3 regions of the Methylobacterium guangdongense genome follow, and region 3 is predicted to be linked to each of the others. Evidence: predicted binding sites of a transcription regulator. Region 3 holds the regulator's gene; each other region holds the start of a gene.

The links. Region 3 encodes LexA, which represses DNA repair genes until DNA is damaged. Its sites were predicted from a motif close to TGTTCNNNNTGTGTTCNG; they were not measured.
Region 1: recA (recombinase RecA) is a predicted target of LexA. The motif match lies at 1,470-1,487, and genes of this name have one in related genera.
Region 2: AAHG09_RS21380 (LexA family protein) is a predicted target of LexA. The motif match lies at 3,577-3,594, and genes of this name have one in related genera.

What each region holds. Positions count from the first base shown of each region.
Region 1 covers NZ_JBBXMX010000010.1:189,812-194,824, reverse strand. The annotation lists gene recA (recombinase RecA) at 311-1,378, opposite strand; gene cckA (cell cycle histidine kinase CckA) at 1,681-4,443, opposite strand; gene AAHG09_RS19660 (hypothetical protein) at 4,840-5,013, opposite strand, start outside.
Region 2 covers NZ_JBBXMX010000012.1:138,456-143,468, reverse strand. The annotation lists gene AAHG09_RS21400 (GGDEF domain-containing protein) at 1-410, shown strand, start outside; partial or broken gene AAHG09_RS31975 (helix-turn-helix domain-containing protein) at 595-1,592, opposite strand; gene AAHG09_RS21385 (Y-family DNA polymerase) at 1,782-3,110, opposite strand; gene AAHG09_RS21380 (LexA family protein) at 3,107-3,559, opposite strand; gene AAHG09_RS21375 (helix-turn-helix domain-containing protein) at 4,224-4,640, shown strand.
Region 3 covers NZ_JBBXMX010000009.1:139,506-144,518, reverse strand. The annotation lists gene AAHG09_RS18300 (ComEC/Rec2 family competence protein) at 21-2,276, shown strand; gene lexA (transcriptional repressor LexA) at 2,270-2,998, opposite strand; gene AAHG09_RS18290 (FAD-binding oxidoreductase) at 3,280-4,734, shown strand; gene AAHG09_RS18285 (DUF4383 domain-containing protein) at 4,749-5,013, shown strand, end outside.

The sequences.
Region 1 (5,013 bases), on a different contig from region 3:
TCATGGAAGTGCTCCTGGTCGCGAGGCGCTGGAACCGTCGATGGATGTCCGCTGGCGTGTGGCGGCGGAGAGAGGCTCGATCTTCTGCCCCGTTGACCCGGACAGCTTTGACAGTACCCGATGGCCCGGCCAGCGGACTTGGTTTGAGATCAGGATGCCGGTGGCTGCCGGGATTCGATCCCACCAGTTCGCCGGATTGAGGCCGCTCCAGCCTGAAACGGAGACGGCCCCGGATATGCTCCGGGGCCGTTTGGTATCTTGGATTTAGGATTACGTTGCGAGCCGTCTTGGGTTGCGCGGCAGCGCGGGCTTACGCCTCGCCCTCGTCGAGATCGTCTGCGGTCGGTGTCGCGTTCTCCAGGATCTTCTCGGCCACGAGGCCCGAGTTCTGCCGGATCGAGCCTTCGATCTCGGCGGCGATCTTCGGATTGTCGCGCAGAAAACCCTTCGAGTTCTCGCGGCCCTGGCCGAGGCGCTGGCTGTTGTACGAGAACCAGGCGCCGGACTTCTCGACGATCCCGGCCTTCACGCCGAGGTCGATCAGTTCGCCAACCTTCGACACGCCCTCGCCGAACATGATGTCGAACTCGACCTGCTTGAACGGCGGGGCGACCTTGTTCTTTACCACCTTCACGCGGACCTGGTTGCCGATCGCCTCGTCGCGATCCTTCAGGGTCGAGATGCGGCGGATGTCGAGGCGCACCGAGGCGTAGAACTTCAGGGCGTTGCCGCCCGTGGTGGTCTCGGGGCTTCCGTACATCACGCCGATCTTCATCCGAATCTGGTTGATGAAGATCACCATGCAGTTCGAGCGCGAGATCGAGCCGGTCAGCTTGCGCAGGGCCTGGCTCATCAGGCGGGCCTGGAGGCCGGGCTGGCTCTCGCCCATCTCGCCCTCGATCTCGGCCCGCGGGGTGAGCGCGGCGACCGAATCGACCACCAGCACGTCGATGGCGCCGGAGCGCACCAGCGTGTCGGTGATCTCAAGGGCCTGCTCGCCCGTGTCGGGCTGCGAGATCAGCAGGTCGTCGAGATTGACGCCGAGCTTGCGGGCATAGACCGGATCCAGGGCGTGCTCGGCATCCACGAAGGCGCAGACGCCGCCCTTCTTCTGGGCCTCGGCGATCGTGTGGAGCGCCAGCGTGGTCTTGCCCGACGATTCCGGGCCGTAGATCTCGATCACGCGGCCGCGGGGCAGGCCGCCGACGCCGAGCGCGATGTCGAGGCCCAGCGAGCCGGTCGAGACCGTCTCGACCTCCTGAACCTTGTCGTTCTTGCCGAGCCGCATGATCGAGCCCTTGCCGAAGGCGCGCTCGATCTGGGCCAGGGCTGCGTCGATCGCCTTGGACTTGTCCTTGTCCTTCTCCGCGGGGGGCATGTCGACCACTTTCAATGCGGGCTGGGCCATCTGGCGGGCTCCTTATGAAGGGGTTGAGCGCCGTTCACAACGCGCGTCAACGTCCCTTTCGTGTACCCGTTTTGTTCTTATTCGGCAAGTGCGCATGGGCGTTCGGACCGGACGTTGTACCGGTTCATCCGCATCGCACGCGCTGGTTTGGCGTGGCTGATCGGTCGTACGCTTCGCGGATCGACAGCGGCGTAGTTGTCTCTCCGCCCCACGCCGCCGGCGTGCCGGTCCAAGGCGGTCCACGTCGGTGCTCAAGCGAGGAGAGCGCCCCCTCAGCTCGCCATCGTCTTCTTCACGGTTTCGACGAGCTGCTTCAGGCTGAAGGGCTTCGGCAGGAAGTTGAAGGTCTCGCCCTCCGGCAGGTTCTTGCGGAAAGCGTCCTCGGCATAGCCGGAGACGAAGATTACCTTCAGGTCCGGCTGGTGCTTGCGCACCTCCCGGAGCAGGGTCGGGCCGTCCATCTCGGGCATGACGACATCGGACACCACGAGGTCGATCGGCTGGGCGTTCTCGCGCACGATCGCCAGCGCCTCGAGGCCCGAGGCGGCCTCCAGCACGGTGTAGCCGCGGGCCGAGAGGGCCCGGCTGTTGACCGCGCGCACGGGATCCTCGTCTTCAACCAGCAGGATCGTGCCCTGGCCGGTGTGGTCGGCGGCGGGCTTACGCGGCGCCGGGGCGACGGGCGGCTCGGCGGCGCGCACGCTCGGATCGGCCTGTCCCTCGGCCTTCGTCGGCGCCGGCAGGCGCGCGGCATCCGTCCGCGGAAGGGCCGGCGCGGGCGGCAGGACCGGCACCTCCTCGGGCTCCGCGACCGGCACGTGCCGCGGCAGGTAGATCCGGAAGGCGGTGCCCTCCCCGACCGTCGACTGCACGTCGATCGTGCCGCCGGATTGCTTGACGATGCCGAACACCGTGGAGAGGCCGAGGCCCGTGCCCTTGCCGATCTCCTTGGTGGTGAAGAACGGTTCGAAGATCTTCTCCATCAGCTCGGGCGGGATGCCCTGGCCGGTGTCGCGGACCTCGATCAGCACGTGATCCCCCGCGGGCGCCCCGCCGCGCCCCTCGGCCGCCGCCGCCGGACCTGGATCGGTGACGTTCTCGGTGCGGATCACCAGCTTGCCGCCCTCCGGCATGGCGTCGCGCGCGTTGACCGCGAGGTTCACGATCACCTGCTCGAACTGGTTGACGTCGGCCTTGACGGGCCAGACCTCGCGGCCGTGCTTCAACTCCAGGGCGACGCGCTCGCCGAGCAGGCGCTTCAGCAGGAGCGTGAGTTCGGAGAGGGCCTCCCCGACGCTCATCACCTCCGGCCGGAGGGTCTGCCGCCGGGAGAACGCCAGAAGCTGGCGGACGAGGCCCGCCGCCCGGTTGGCGTTCTGCTTGATCTGCATGATGTCCTGGAAGGCCGGATCGGTCGGCCGGTGGCTCGCCAGCAGCAGATCCGAATAGCCGATGATCGCCTGCAGCACGTTGTTGAAGTCGTGCGCGATGCCGCCCGCGAGCTGGCCGACCGCGTTCATCTTCTGGGCCTGGGCGACCTGCTGCTCCAGCTGGCGCTGCGCGGTCGTGTCGAGGGCGTACAGGATGACGCGCTCGGCCTCGTCGGTCTGCTGGCCCGGATCGCCGCCGTCGGCGGGGCTCAGCCAGACCCGCGCCGAGCGCCCGCCCGGACCGTTGAGCTGGACCTCGATCGGCTCGGGATCGGTCAGCCCGCGCGAGGCCCGGGTGAGGCCGGCCTCCAGGCTGGTGCGGTCGGTCACCGAGTCGCCGACATTCGGCTCGGCCCGCAGCGTGCCCTCGCCCTCGAGCGCGCCGTCCTCGGCCTGCCGCGCCACCGTGCCGAACAGCCGGGTGAAGGAGGCGTTGGCCCGGGCGATCCGCCCGGCGCTGTCGAGGGTCGCGATGGCGATCGGGGAATTGTTGAGGAACCGGGCGAGGCGCACCTCGGCGGCGCGCTGCGGCTCGTCGGTCTCGGCACCGGCCGAGCGGTTGATCACGAAGGTGCGCGAGGAGCCGGGCTTGCCGTCCTTGCCGAAGGCAACCCGGTGGTAGAGCCGCACCGGCAGGATGTGGCCGTTGCGGCGGCGCAGGTCGAGGTCGAAGCGGTCGGTGCGGACCTCGCCGGGCATCCCGGCGGTGCGCACGAGGACATCCGCCTCGGGAGCGATCTCGGTGAGGTGCGGGCCGCCGGGGCCGACGCTCGCGAGGTCGTAGCCGAGCCAGGCCGCCAGCGTGGCGTTCATGTACACGATGGCGCCCGCCGGATCGATCGACAGGAAGCCCGCGGGGGCGTGGTCGAGATAGTCGATCGCGTGCTGGAGTTCCTGGAAGACGTTCTCCTGCCGCTCGCGCTCGGCGGTGATGTCGGCCACCGTCCAGAGGGCGGCGGCCCGGCGCGGGCGGGCCAGCGGCCGGACCGAGACGCGATACCAGCCGAAGCTGCGCTCGCCGGCGCTCGTGCCGAGGGGCGGCGACATCCGCACCTCTTCGGTGTGGGCCCGGGCGTCGCGGGAGGCCTGCGACAGGCGGAAGACCGCCTCCGACACCTCCGGCGGGCCGACCAGGATGCGCTCCACCGGCATGAGGTTCGAGAAGGTGTCGCCGCCGGCGATCCGCAGATAGGCCTCGTTGGCATAGATCAGCCGGCCGCCGTCCTCGACCACCAGCGCCCCATCGGGCGAGGCATCGACGATGCCCTTGGTGATGTCGTCCCGGGTGGCGCTGCCGCTGAGCTGGAGCGCGCCGATTGCCAGGGCGAAGAGGAAGAACACGCCCGCCATGGCGAGCAGCGCGAGCAGCCAGACGATCAGCGACTGGGCCTGCTCATTGGCCACGAAGGACAGGCCGATGGCGGCCCCGACCAGCAGGCCCGCCAGCACGAGCAGCAGCCCGACCCGGCCCGGCTGTTCCGAGCGGTCGATGGAGCCGGTCGCCTGCGGCGCGGACGCCTGCGGGCCCGGAATCTGCGCGGCGACCGGCAATCCCGAATTCGGCGCGCCTGCGGCGGGGGCCGGAGGTCCAGTCACGTCGGCCATCGGCTTCATTTCCAGAACGTTCCCCCCGGTTAGGCCGGCCGGCCATATCAGGGCAAGGGCCGTGCGGCATCACGCGTGTCGCGCCAAGCCTCGGTTCAACCTCGCGAAAAAAGGTGGACGAAGCGTGGCTTTCGCGCCGTTTCGGGGCCGGCCCCACGCCGTCCGAGGCCCGACGGCCGGCCCTGGGCCCTCGCGATGGCACGGGTCGGCACGCGCGGCGGGCTTGGCCGGTCGCCTGCAAGGGCCGTCGGGCTCCTGGCCCGCGTGGGCCGCGAGGTCCGCATGCCCGTGAGCCGGCGCCACCCTGTCCTCCCGCCTTGCCCATCCGATTGGCGGGCCTGTCGAGCTGCAATATCACGAACGCGTGATTGACTGCGACCTGTATCGCTCGAGGCGTTACAGTCGTGGCCGATAGTCGGAGGCCTTCATCTCAGCGAGATCCATATCCATGCCGCGACGATCGTTCGATCGGTCCGACCCGGGCGACGCGGCGTTCCACATCGAGCCGCCCGCCGCGGGCCCGTCCGGGACGGTGACGCCCTGACGCCGCGCGTAGAGACGCTGTCGTTC
Region 2 (5,013 bases), on a different contig from region 3:
ACCTCGATCTCGATGGCTTCAAGGCTGTCAACGATCAATTGGGTCACGCGGCGGGCGACTGCGTTCTGATCGCGATCGCGCAGCGGTTGCGCTCGGCAACCGATGCGGATCATCTCATTTCCCGCATCGGCGGGGACGAATTTGCGATTCTTCTCCGCACAGCGCTGCACGGGCGGGCGGTAAAGACCCTTGCCGATCGTCTGACAGCGGCCATCGCGACCCCGATCCGCCTCCAGACGCGGGACGTTACAGTGGGCGTCTCGATCGGTGTCGCCCATTCCTCCGCGCATGCAACGACCGCGAGCGAGATCCTGATCGCCGCCGATCAAGCGATGTATGCCGCAAAGCGCAGCGGTGGGGCGGGCCGTCGGGACGCCCCGGCCGACGAGGCATACGCGAAAGTCGCCTGATGGACCGGGCCTGAAGGTTCTTGAAGCCGGACGTGCAGCCTCCGACAGACCGGAGAGAGGCGGCGCAAGGGCCCCTGCATGACCGGAACGCGGCGCCGGTCGCGGCCGGCAGGACGTTGCTTTCACCAAGGGCAGGCGGGAGACAACCGCCCACGGCGGCCCCTCCGACCACGACCCGCTGCGGTCACTCGGCTGCCTCGGATGACGGCCCGAACGCGGACGCGATCGACGAAAAGTCCAGCTTTCGCGTCCGCCGGTAATCACGCGGGCTCAGACCGTGGCGATCCTTGAAGCGTCGGGCGAAATGGGCTTGGCTGGCGAAGCCGCAACCATAGGCCAGCATGCCGATCGACAGGTGGGCGCAGGCCGGGTCGGACAACCGCTTCGCCGCCGTCTCCAAGCGGCGGTCCCAGATATAGTCGGAGATGTGCCGGCCGCGCTCGTGGAACAACTCCTGTAGCCGGCGGAGCGACAGCCCCATCGCGGCGGCCAGATGGGGCGGGTCCAAACCGGGATCGCCCAGATGAGCCTCGACATAGGCTTTGGCGCGCTGAACCGTGACGTTGCCGTGCACGGAACGCGGCACCTCCTGTGCCATCCGTTCGGACAGGCTGGCCACGATCAGGTCGATCCCGATCGACGCCATGCGTTCGGCTGCGTCGGGGCTGAGTTGGCTACCCACCCGGATAAGCTCTCGCACGTAGGTATGGGCCAGGATCGTGGAGGCGAGAGCCCACCGACCGTGTGAGCGCTGTACAGCCGTGACGGGCCGAGAACGTTCTCGAAGCGCTCACGCGGCAGATCGAGCAGCAGCGAACTGTTCATATCCATCATGCAGACGGTCGGACGCGCGTTGAGGACGACGAGATCGCCGGGGCGGGTCTTCGCCTCCTGGTCGCCTTGCTGATAGCTGGCGTTCCCGGAAAGCCTCAGGACGGCATAGATCCGATTGTCGCGACGGCTCTGCCGAATCATGTCGGCCGTCGCTTCCGTCCGCAGGCGTGTGTAGGCGAGGTGCGAGATCGGCACGCTGCCGATACTGGTCACCTCGAGCTTGCCCTGGAAACGCTCGGCGTCATCGGCCTGCAACGCGGCGGGCGCCAAGCGCTCGCAAACCATTTCCCGCCAACGCCGGAACGCGTTCTTGGGATGAACTTCCTCGGTCGAGAAAAACGGTCGCATCCGCAGCCTGGTGAACTGTTCGCCGTCCGTCGTGGCGGGCTGAAAATTCGATAGTATTGTATACAATCTATGATTTCAATGCCGGCTTGCCGGGCAGGTGCGGAATTGCTGTCCGTCGCACCCCCTCCTGCCTGGGAGCCGAACGGCAGACGATCCTTCCAAGCATCGTAACGCCGGGCGGTCCGCGCTCTACGCGTGCGCCACCGGCAACTCGCCAATCTGCGTCGTGTAGCGCGGCGTGCGCATCTCGAACTTCGTGTTCCAGTCCCGCCGGCTCACCAGCCCCGCCCGCCCCGGCACCACCGCGCCCCGGCCCCAGCGCGCGTTGCAGGCGTCCATCGCCGCCATCAGCGGGCCCGACCGCGCCCGATCCAGCGCGCCGATCAGCGCCCGCGGGCTGTGCGACAGTGGCACGAGGTCGTTCGTGACGATCCCCGCCTTGCTGTACCGCCACGGCTGCTCCCCCGGCTCGCGCCAGGTCCTGGCCACCCCGTGCCGCGCCGCCTTGATCAGCGCCAGCGTGTCCGAGCTGTGCTCCGGCAGGCTCACCGTCGTCGAGACCGAGCGCATCGGCGCGCCCCAGTCGTGCTCGCTCGTGTGGTAGAACACCGTCACGTGGTCGGTGCCCAGCCCCTCCCGCCGCAGCTTCTCGCCGAGCCGCGTCGCGTGGGCGGCCACAGCCTCCTCCAGGGTGGCGCGGTCCTCGATCCGGCCGGAGAACGAGCGGGTCACCGCGCAGCCCTTGCGCCGGGCCGGTACCAGCTCCAGCGGCAGGCAGGCGAGCCCGCGCAGCTCGTGGATGATCCGCTCGCCCACCACGGTCAGGCCCTTGCGCACCGGCCGCGGGTCGAGGTCGCGCAGGTCCGCCACGCTCTCGACGCCCATGGCTTCGAGCTTGGCGAGCGAGGCCCGGCCGATGCCCCAGACCTCCGCCACCGGGATCCGGCACAGCCAGTGCGCGTAGGCCTCCGGGTCGGTCAGATCGCACACGCCGCCGAGGGCGCGCACCGTCTTGGCGATGTGGTTGGCGAGCTTGGCCAGCGTCTTGGTCGGGCCGATGCCGACACAGGTCGGGATGCCGGTCCAGGCCCGCACGGTGGCGCGCAGGTCCCGGGCGAGTTCGACCCGCAGCACGGGCGCCACGTCGGTGAGGTTCAGGAAGCTCTCGTCGATGGAGTAGATCTCCACCTGCGTGCTGAACTGGCGGTAGACCGCGTTGGTGCGCCCCGACATGTCGCCATAGAGCGTGTAGTTCGACGAGAACACGCGCACGCCCTGCGCCCGGCACAGGTCGCGGATCTTGAAATACGGATCGCCCATGCGGATGCCGAGCGCCTTGGCCTCGGCGGTCCGGGCGATGGCGCAGCCGTCGTTGTTGGAGAGCACGATCACCGGCACCCGGGCGAGCCTGGGGTCGAACACGCGCTCGCACGAGCAGTAGAAGCTGTTGCCGTCGATCAGCGCCACGGCGCGGCCGCCGCCGATCCGGTCGCGCAGCCGGGCCTCGGGGGTGCTCACGCGCGCTGTCCGCGGGCGACGTGCCAGCGGATCGAGAAGCGCACCACGCCCCAGATTACGCCCTCGCCGAGTTCCTCGACCGCGAAGACGGGCAGGTCCGGGTTGCAGAAGGCGAGCCGTGCGACGTTGCCCTCGACGACGAGGCGCTTGCACGACATCTGGCCGTCGATCGCCGCTACGACGATGCTGCCGTGGGCGGCCTTGAGGCTGCGGTCGACGCAGGCGAGGTCGCGGTCGTAGATGCCCGCGCCCTCCATGGAGGATCCGCTGATGCGCCACAGGAACGTGGCGGGCGGGTTGGGCACGAGCCAGCGGGGCAGCTCAAGGGCATCCTCGACGAAGTCGTCGGCCGGCGATGGGAAGCCGGCGCACAGCGCTTGTCCGATCAGCGGCACGCGGACGGCGTCGGGGCTGTCCACGAGCAGTGCGTCGATCCGGTTGAGATGCACCCGTGCCCCCGGCTAGATAGAACATACGAAGAACAAAGCACTGGGCGGCCCCGTGGTTCAACCGGTTCGGGCGTCCGTGCCGAAAGCGCGGTGGACTTGTGTGGACAGCGTGGACAAACGCGAACGGCGACATCGCCTTGCGCCGACTTCCGCAGAAGCGGGTTGAGGCGTGCGATGATGACGTTGTTCGCGATGCCGCTGTTCACGCGCTGCCGGAAGCGTCAGGGGCCGGCGTCGTTGGAGAGCGGCGCGCTCACGAGACGGGGAACACGGCCAGGCGGCTCCCGGGCGCAGCGGCGCTGCGGTATCGGCCGATGACGAGACCGGCGCGCCGGAGGGCGGGACGATCCGCGGCCTATTCAGTGAGATCCCGGATGACGTCGCCGCGCGTCTGCGGCCAGATCAGGACGGCGCGGCCCAGCGCGCCCGTGGCCTCTGTCGATCTGGCCCGTCCGGGGCTTCCCGGGCGGGTGGTGGAGAGGTGTCGTTCGGGTTGACGATGTAGACTGCGCATACGACAGCCTCTCACGCGCTGTACGCGAGCTGGCAGGTTGACGCACGCCTGGATTGCATATTTGTGCGCAACTCAATCGCTCACCATCTTGTTCGTCAGACGGTCGACAGACCGATCGACATCGCCATTCCATCCGAAGGCCACGTTCGCATGACTGCCCCTCTCACCGCTCCCACGCCGCCGAAGCTGACGACCGACGCCGATCGCACGATCGGCAGTCGCGTCGCCGCGCTCCGGGTGGCCCAGGGCTTGAGCCAGAGTGCGCTCGGGAATGCCCTCGGCGTCAGCTTCCAGCAGGTGCAGAAGTACGAGAAGGGGCGCAACCGCATCGGTGCGGGCCGGCTTCAGACGATCGCCGACATCCTGAAGGTCCCGGTCGAGACCTTCTTCGCCCGCGAGCCGGGATCGACCGGGTCCGAACCGGGTCCGGCAACCTTCCTCGAGGATCCGCAGGCGATGGAACTCGTGAAGGCCTTCGCGCGCATCACGGACAGCGCCACGCGGGCCAGCGTCGTGACGATCGTGAAGGCGACGGCGGGCCTGCAGTCACAACCGGATCGGGACTAGCGGCGCCGGCCGGCGAACGCCCCGACCGGCACGCCCGGAGCCCGGCCCGTCGAATCTCGATCGCCCGCGGTCTGCACAGACGCCACGCGCGCAGCTTGTGCCGTCTGGACCGCATTCGTGCTGAGCGACCGTACGAATGCGGTGATGGCGCAGCCGGCGATCTCGCAGCCGCACCCGTCCTCTGAACTTCACGGGGTATCAGCCGTTCCTGTGCCGCAACACGCGCACGGAAGATTTCATGACCCGCACCCTCATGGCGCTCGCAGGGGCTCTGCCCTTCCTCTTCGCCCAGCCGGCCTCGGCGCAGGTCGTGACCGGAGGCGCGGGAAACACGGGTGTCGCGCCACCGGCGAGAACCGGAGGCGCAGGCGCG
Region 3 (5,013 bases):
CGCGGATCGGGGCAGGGGCAATGCGGCGGATCGGCGCGAGGCTGACGGGGGGCGCCCTGGCGCTCACCGGCCCGCGCGTGCCTGCGCTCCCGGCGTTCCGCCACTGGGTGGCCGATGGCCTCACCCGGGAGGCGGAGCAGCGCCGCCTGTTCCCCTGGCTGGCGGTGGCGTTCGGGGCCGGGATTCTCGTTTACTTCGGCGCCGCTGACGGAACGCCGATCCTGGCCGCGCCGCTCATCGGGGCCGCCCTGGCGCTGGCGCCGGTGCCGTTCCTGGGGGCGCGGCCGGTGGCGATGGCGCTGGCGCTGGCAGCGGGCTTCGCCTTCCTCGGCTTCGCGGCGGCGACCTGGCGGGTCGCGCAGGTGGCCGCGCCGATCCTGGCCCGGACCACGATCGGACCGCTCACCGGGACGGTCGAGGCCCTCGACGAGCGCGAGGTCGGCGCGCGGCTGGTGATCCGGGTGGAGAGCTTTGCCGGGCTCGGACCCGAAGCGCGGCCGGTGCGGGTGCGGGTCTCGTTCCGCAAGACGCCGATCCCGCGGCCCGGCGAGACCATCGCGGCGACCGCCCGCCTGCTGCCGCCCCCGGAGGCGGCCCGGCCCGGCGGCTACGACTTCGCCCGGGACGCGTATTTCCAGGGGATCGGCGCGGTCGGCTCGCTCCTCGGGGCAGTGACGGTGCGGGCACCCACGGAACCGCCGCCCCTGGGCCTACGCCTCGCCGCGTTGCTGGACGAGGCCCGCAACGCCCTGACCCGCCGGATCGCGGAGTCCGAGGGCGGGCAGGCGGGGGCGGTGGCGGCCGCCCTGGTGACCGGCAAGCGGGGGCTGATCGGCCCGGCCACCAACGACGCCCTGCGCGCCGCCGGCATCTACCACGTGGTCTCGATCTCGGGCCTTCACATGGTGCTGGCCGCCGGCGTCGTGTTCTGGCTGGTGCGGGCCGCCCTCGCCCTCGTGCCGTTTTGCGCCCTGTTCTGGCCGATCAAGAAGATCGCGGCCAGCTTCGCCATGGTGGGGGTGAGCGCCTACTGCGCCTTCTCGGGCTGGGACATCGCCGCCGAGCGCTCGCTGATCATGACGCTGATCATGCTGGGGGCGATCCTGGCCGACCGGCCGGCCCTGTCGATGCGCAACCTCGCGCTCGCCGCCCTGATCGCGCTCGCCCGCGAGCCGGAGGGGCTGCTCGGCCCGAGCTTCCAGATGTCGTTCGGCGCGGTCGCCGGGCTAATCGCCTGCGCCCGGCTGATCGACGGGCGCCTGTTCGTGCGGCCCGGGGCGGGGCGGATCGGCCGCCTCGTCGGGACCGGCCTGTCGGCGGTCACCGGGACGCTGGCGACGACGCTGGTGGCGCAGATCGCGACCGCGCCCTTCGCCACCTACCACTTCCAGACGATCCAGCCCTTCGGCCTCATCGGCAACGCGCTGACCCTGCCCCTGGTGTCGCTGGTGGTGATGCCCGCGGCCGTGATCGGGTGCCTCGCCTATCCCTTCGCCCTCGACCGGCCGGTCTGGTGGCTGATGGGGCAGGCGGTGGGCGGCATGCTGGCGATCTCGAACTGGATCGCCGGGTTCGAGCGGGCGAGCCTCGTGGTACCGGCCTTCGGCACAGGCGCGCTCGCCGCCCTGACGGCGGCCCTGCTGCTGGCGACGCTGCCGGCCTCGCGGCTGCGCTGGCTCGCCCTGCCACCCATCCTGCTGGGCCTCGGCCTGCTGGCCCGGCCGGAGCGCCACGACCTCTACGTCGACCGCCAGGGCTGGGGCGCCGCCGTGCGCGGCCCTGACGGAAGCCTCTCGGTCCTCGGCAGCCCCTCAAATTTCGTGCTGGAGCAATGGCTGAAGGCGGATGGCGACGGGCGGCGGCTCGATCGCGGGTCCGGCGCGCGCGCCGGGGGGCGCTGCGACCGGCTCGGCTGCACCGCCCTCCTGCGGGACGGGAGGCCGGTCACCCTGGTCCGCGACCGCCGGGCCTTCCCGGAGGATTGCGCCCGGGCGGCCGTGCTGATCACGAGCCTCACGGCACCGCCGACCTGTATGGGGCCGCTGGTGATCGACCGCCGGGTCCTGGCCGCACACGGGGCCGTGGCCCTTCGGGCCGACGGGGCCGGATTCACGATGCAGACCGCCCATGGCGACGGCCGGTCCGTCCCCTGGCGCCCCCGGCCCGCACCCAAAGCCGATCCCCCCGCCGAAACGGCCGGCGGCATGGCCGCGACCGAGGCGCCTCAGGCCCCGGTGGAGGCCGGCGCCGAAGCCCCGGCCGAGCCGCTTCAGTAGCGGCGCACGAGGCTGACGAGCCGGCCCTGGATCTGGACCCTGTCGGGACCCAGAACGCGGGTCTCGTAAGCCGGGTTGGCGGCTTCCAGGGCGATCGAGGAGCCACGGCGGCGCAGGCGCTTGAGCGTCGCCTCCTCGTCGTCGATCAGCGCCACGATGATGTCGCCGGTATTGGCGGTGTCCTGCTTGCGGATCACCACGAGGTCGCCGTCGAGGATCCCGGCCTCGACCATCGAATCGCCCCGCACCTCGAGAGCATAATGCTCGCCGCCCGCGAGGAAGTCCGGCGAGAGCGTGATGGCGTGGCTCTGGTTCTGGATCGCCGAGACCGGCGTGCCGGCCGCGATCCGGCCCATGACCGGGATCGAGACCGCCCGGCCGGATTCGTCGATCATCCGCGCGCTCGCCGGCATCGGCGAGGCCGCCGGCTGCCGGGACTTGCCGCCCTCCACCACGCTCGGGGTGAAGCGGCGCGGCTCGGGGGCCGGCGAAGCCGCCTGCGAGAGGCTTTCCGGAATACGGATCACCTCGATGGCGCGCGCCCGATTCGGCAGGCGGCGCAGGAAGCCGCGCTCCTCCAGGGCCGTGATCAGCCGGTGGATACCCGATTTCGACTTGAGGTCGAGCGCATCCTTCATCTCGTCGAAGGAGGGGGGAACGCCGCATTCCTGCATGCGGCTCTGGATGAACCGCAGGAGGTCCAGCTGCTTGCGCGTGAGCATCGACGGGGGCCTCGCGGCTTTGGGACCGCCCCGGGGACGGCCGCTGAAACAAATCGCGAACAGGTTAAACGTTCCGCAAGTGTTCTGCAAGAGCGTTATGGCTACGCTCTGTGCCGTCCGGCGGGATGGTTGTCGAGGCCCGTCAGCCGCGATCGGGATGCGCCCGTCGTATCGGTCTTGCGGGCCGGTGCGCAAGCTCACGCCGCCGGACAGGCCCCCGGCGCAGGATACGTGGCGGGGCGATTCGATCACCCCGTGAGCGAATCGGGACGGGGCGCGGCATGGGCGGAGTTCGACCGAGCAGACGTGGACTCCTCGCGGGTGGCGGCGTCCTGGCGGCCGCCGCACTGCTGCCGCGGGCCGCCCAGGCCGCGCCGCGGACCATCCTGAACGATGCGAGCGGCCTCAACCCGACTCCGGTGGTGCGTCACGCCAAGCTCCCGACGGGATCGACCGAAGCCCTGATCGAAGCCGTGCGCGCCGAGATCCGGGACGCCGCCACGGCGGGCCGCCCGGTCGCGGTCGGCGTCGCGCGCCACTCGATGGGCCGCCAGAGCCTCGCCCGCGACGGGACGGCACTGACCCTGGAGGGTGGCCCGATCGAGCCCGATACGGCCGCCGGCCTCTATCGGGTCGGGGCCGGGGCGCGCTGGTCGCAGGTCATCCGGGAACTCGACCGGATCGGCTTCTCGCCGGCGGTGATGCAGTCGAACAGCGATTTCGGAATCGGCTCGACCTTCAGCGTGAACGCCCATGGCTGGCCGGCGCCGCGCGGGCCGTTCGGCTCCACGGTCCGCAGCCTCCGCCTCGTCCTGGCGGATGGCAGCCTCGTGACCTGCTCCCGCACCGAGAACGCCGAGCTGTTCGGGCTGGCGATGGGCGGCTACGGCCTGTTCGGGATCGTGGTCGACCTCGTGGTCGAGATGGTGCCGAATGCCCTCCTGACGCCGACCTACGCGGTGATGCCGTCGGCCGACTTCGCCCCCGCCTTCGTGGCCGCTCTGGCGCACGACCCGCGGCTGCGCATGGCCTATGGCCGGCTCTCGGTGGCGCGGGCCGGGTTCTTCGACGAGGCGATCCTGGTCACCTACGCGGAGGCGGAGCACCCGCCAAAGGTCCTGCCCGCGGCGGCCAGCCAGGGCGCATTCACGGCGGTCTCGCGCGAGATCTACCGCGCCCAGGTCGGCAGCGAATTCGGCAAGCGCGCCCGCTGGATCGCCGAGACCCGGCTCAACCCGACGCTGGATCCGGGCCTCGCCACCCGCAACAGCCTGATGAACGAGCCGGTCGCCAACCTCGCGGCGCGCGACCGCAGCCGCACCGACATCCTGCACGAGTATTTCGTGCCGCCCGACCGGTTCGCGGGGTTCCTTGCCGCCTGCCGGCAGATCATCCCGGGCTCGGGCTGCGACTGCCTGAACGTCACCCTGCGCTACGTGGCGGCGGACCCCGACTCGACGCTCGCCTACGCGCCGACCCCGCGCATCGGCGCGGTGATGTCGTTCTCGCAGGGGCTCACCCCGCAGGACGAGGCCGCGATGATGCGCATGACCGAGGCGCTGATCGAGCGCGTCGTGGCGCTCGGTGGGGCCCATTACCTGCCCTACCGCCTGCATGCCCGGCGCGACCAGATGGCCCGGGCCTATCCGCGGCTCGACGCCTTCGTGGCGGCCAAGCGCCGGTACGATCCGGGGCTGCTGTTCCGGAACGCCCTGTGGTCGACCTACCTCGACTGAGCAAGGATCCGCCCGTGAGACTCACGCCTCCCCAGGCGGCAGCCCTCGCCTTCGCGGCCATCCTGCTGTTCGCCGCCGCCACCGACTTCATCCCGGCCTTCCGGGACGCGGAGGGCCGCGTGTTCGGCCTGTTCCGGCTCGACGTCTACAAGGACGCCCTCCACCTCGCCTCCGGCCTGTGGGCGCTCGCCGCCGCCCTGTGGTCGCGGGACGCCGCCGTGACCTTCCTGCGCGCCTTCGGGGCGATCTACCTCCTCGACGGCGTGGTCGGGGTGTTCA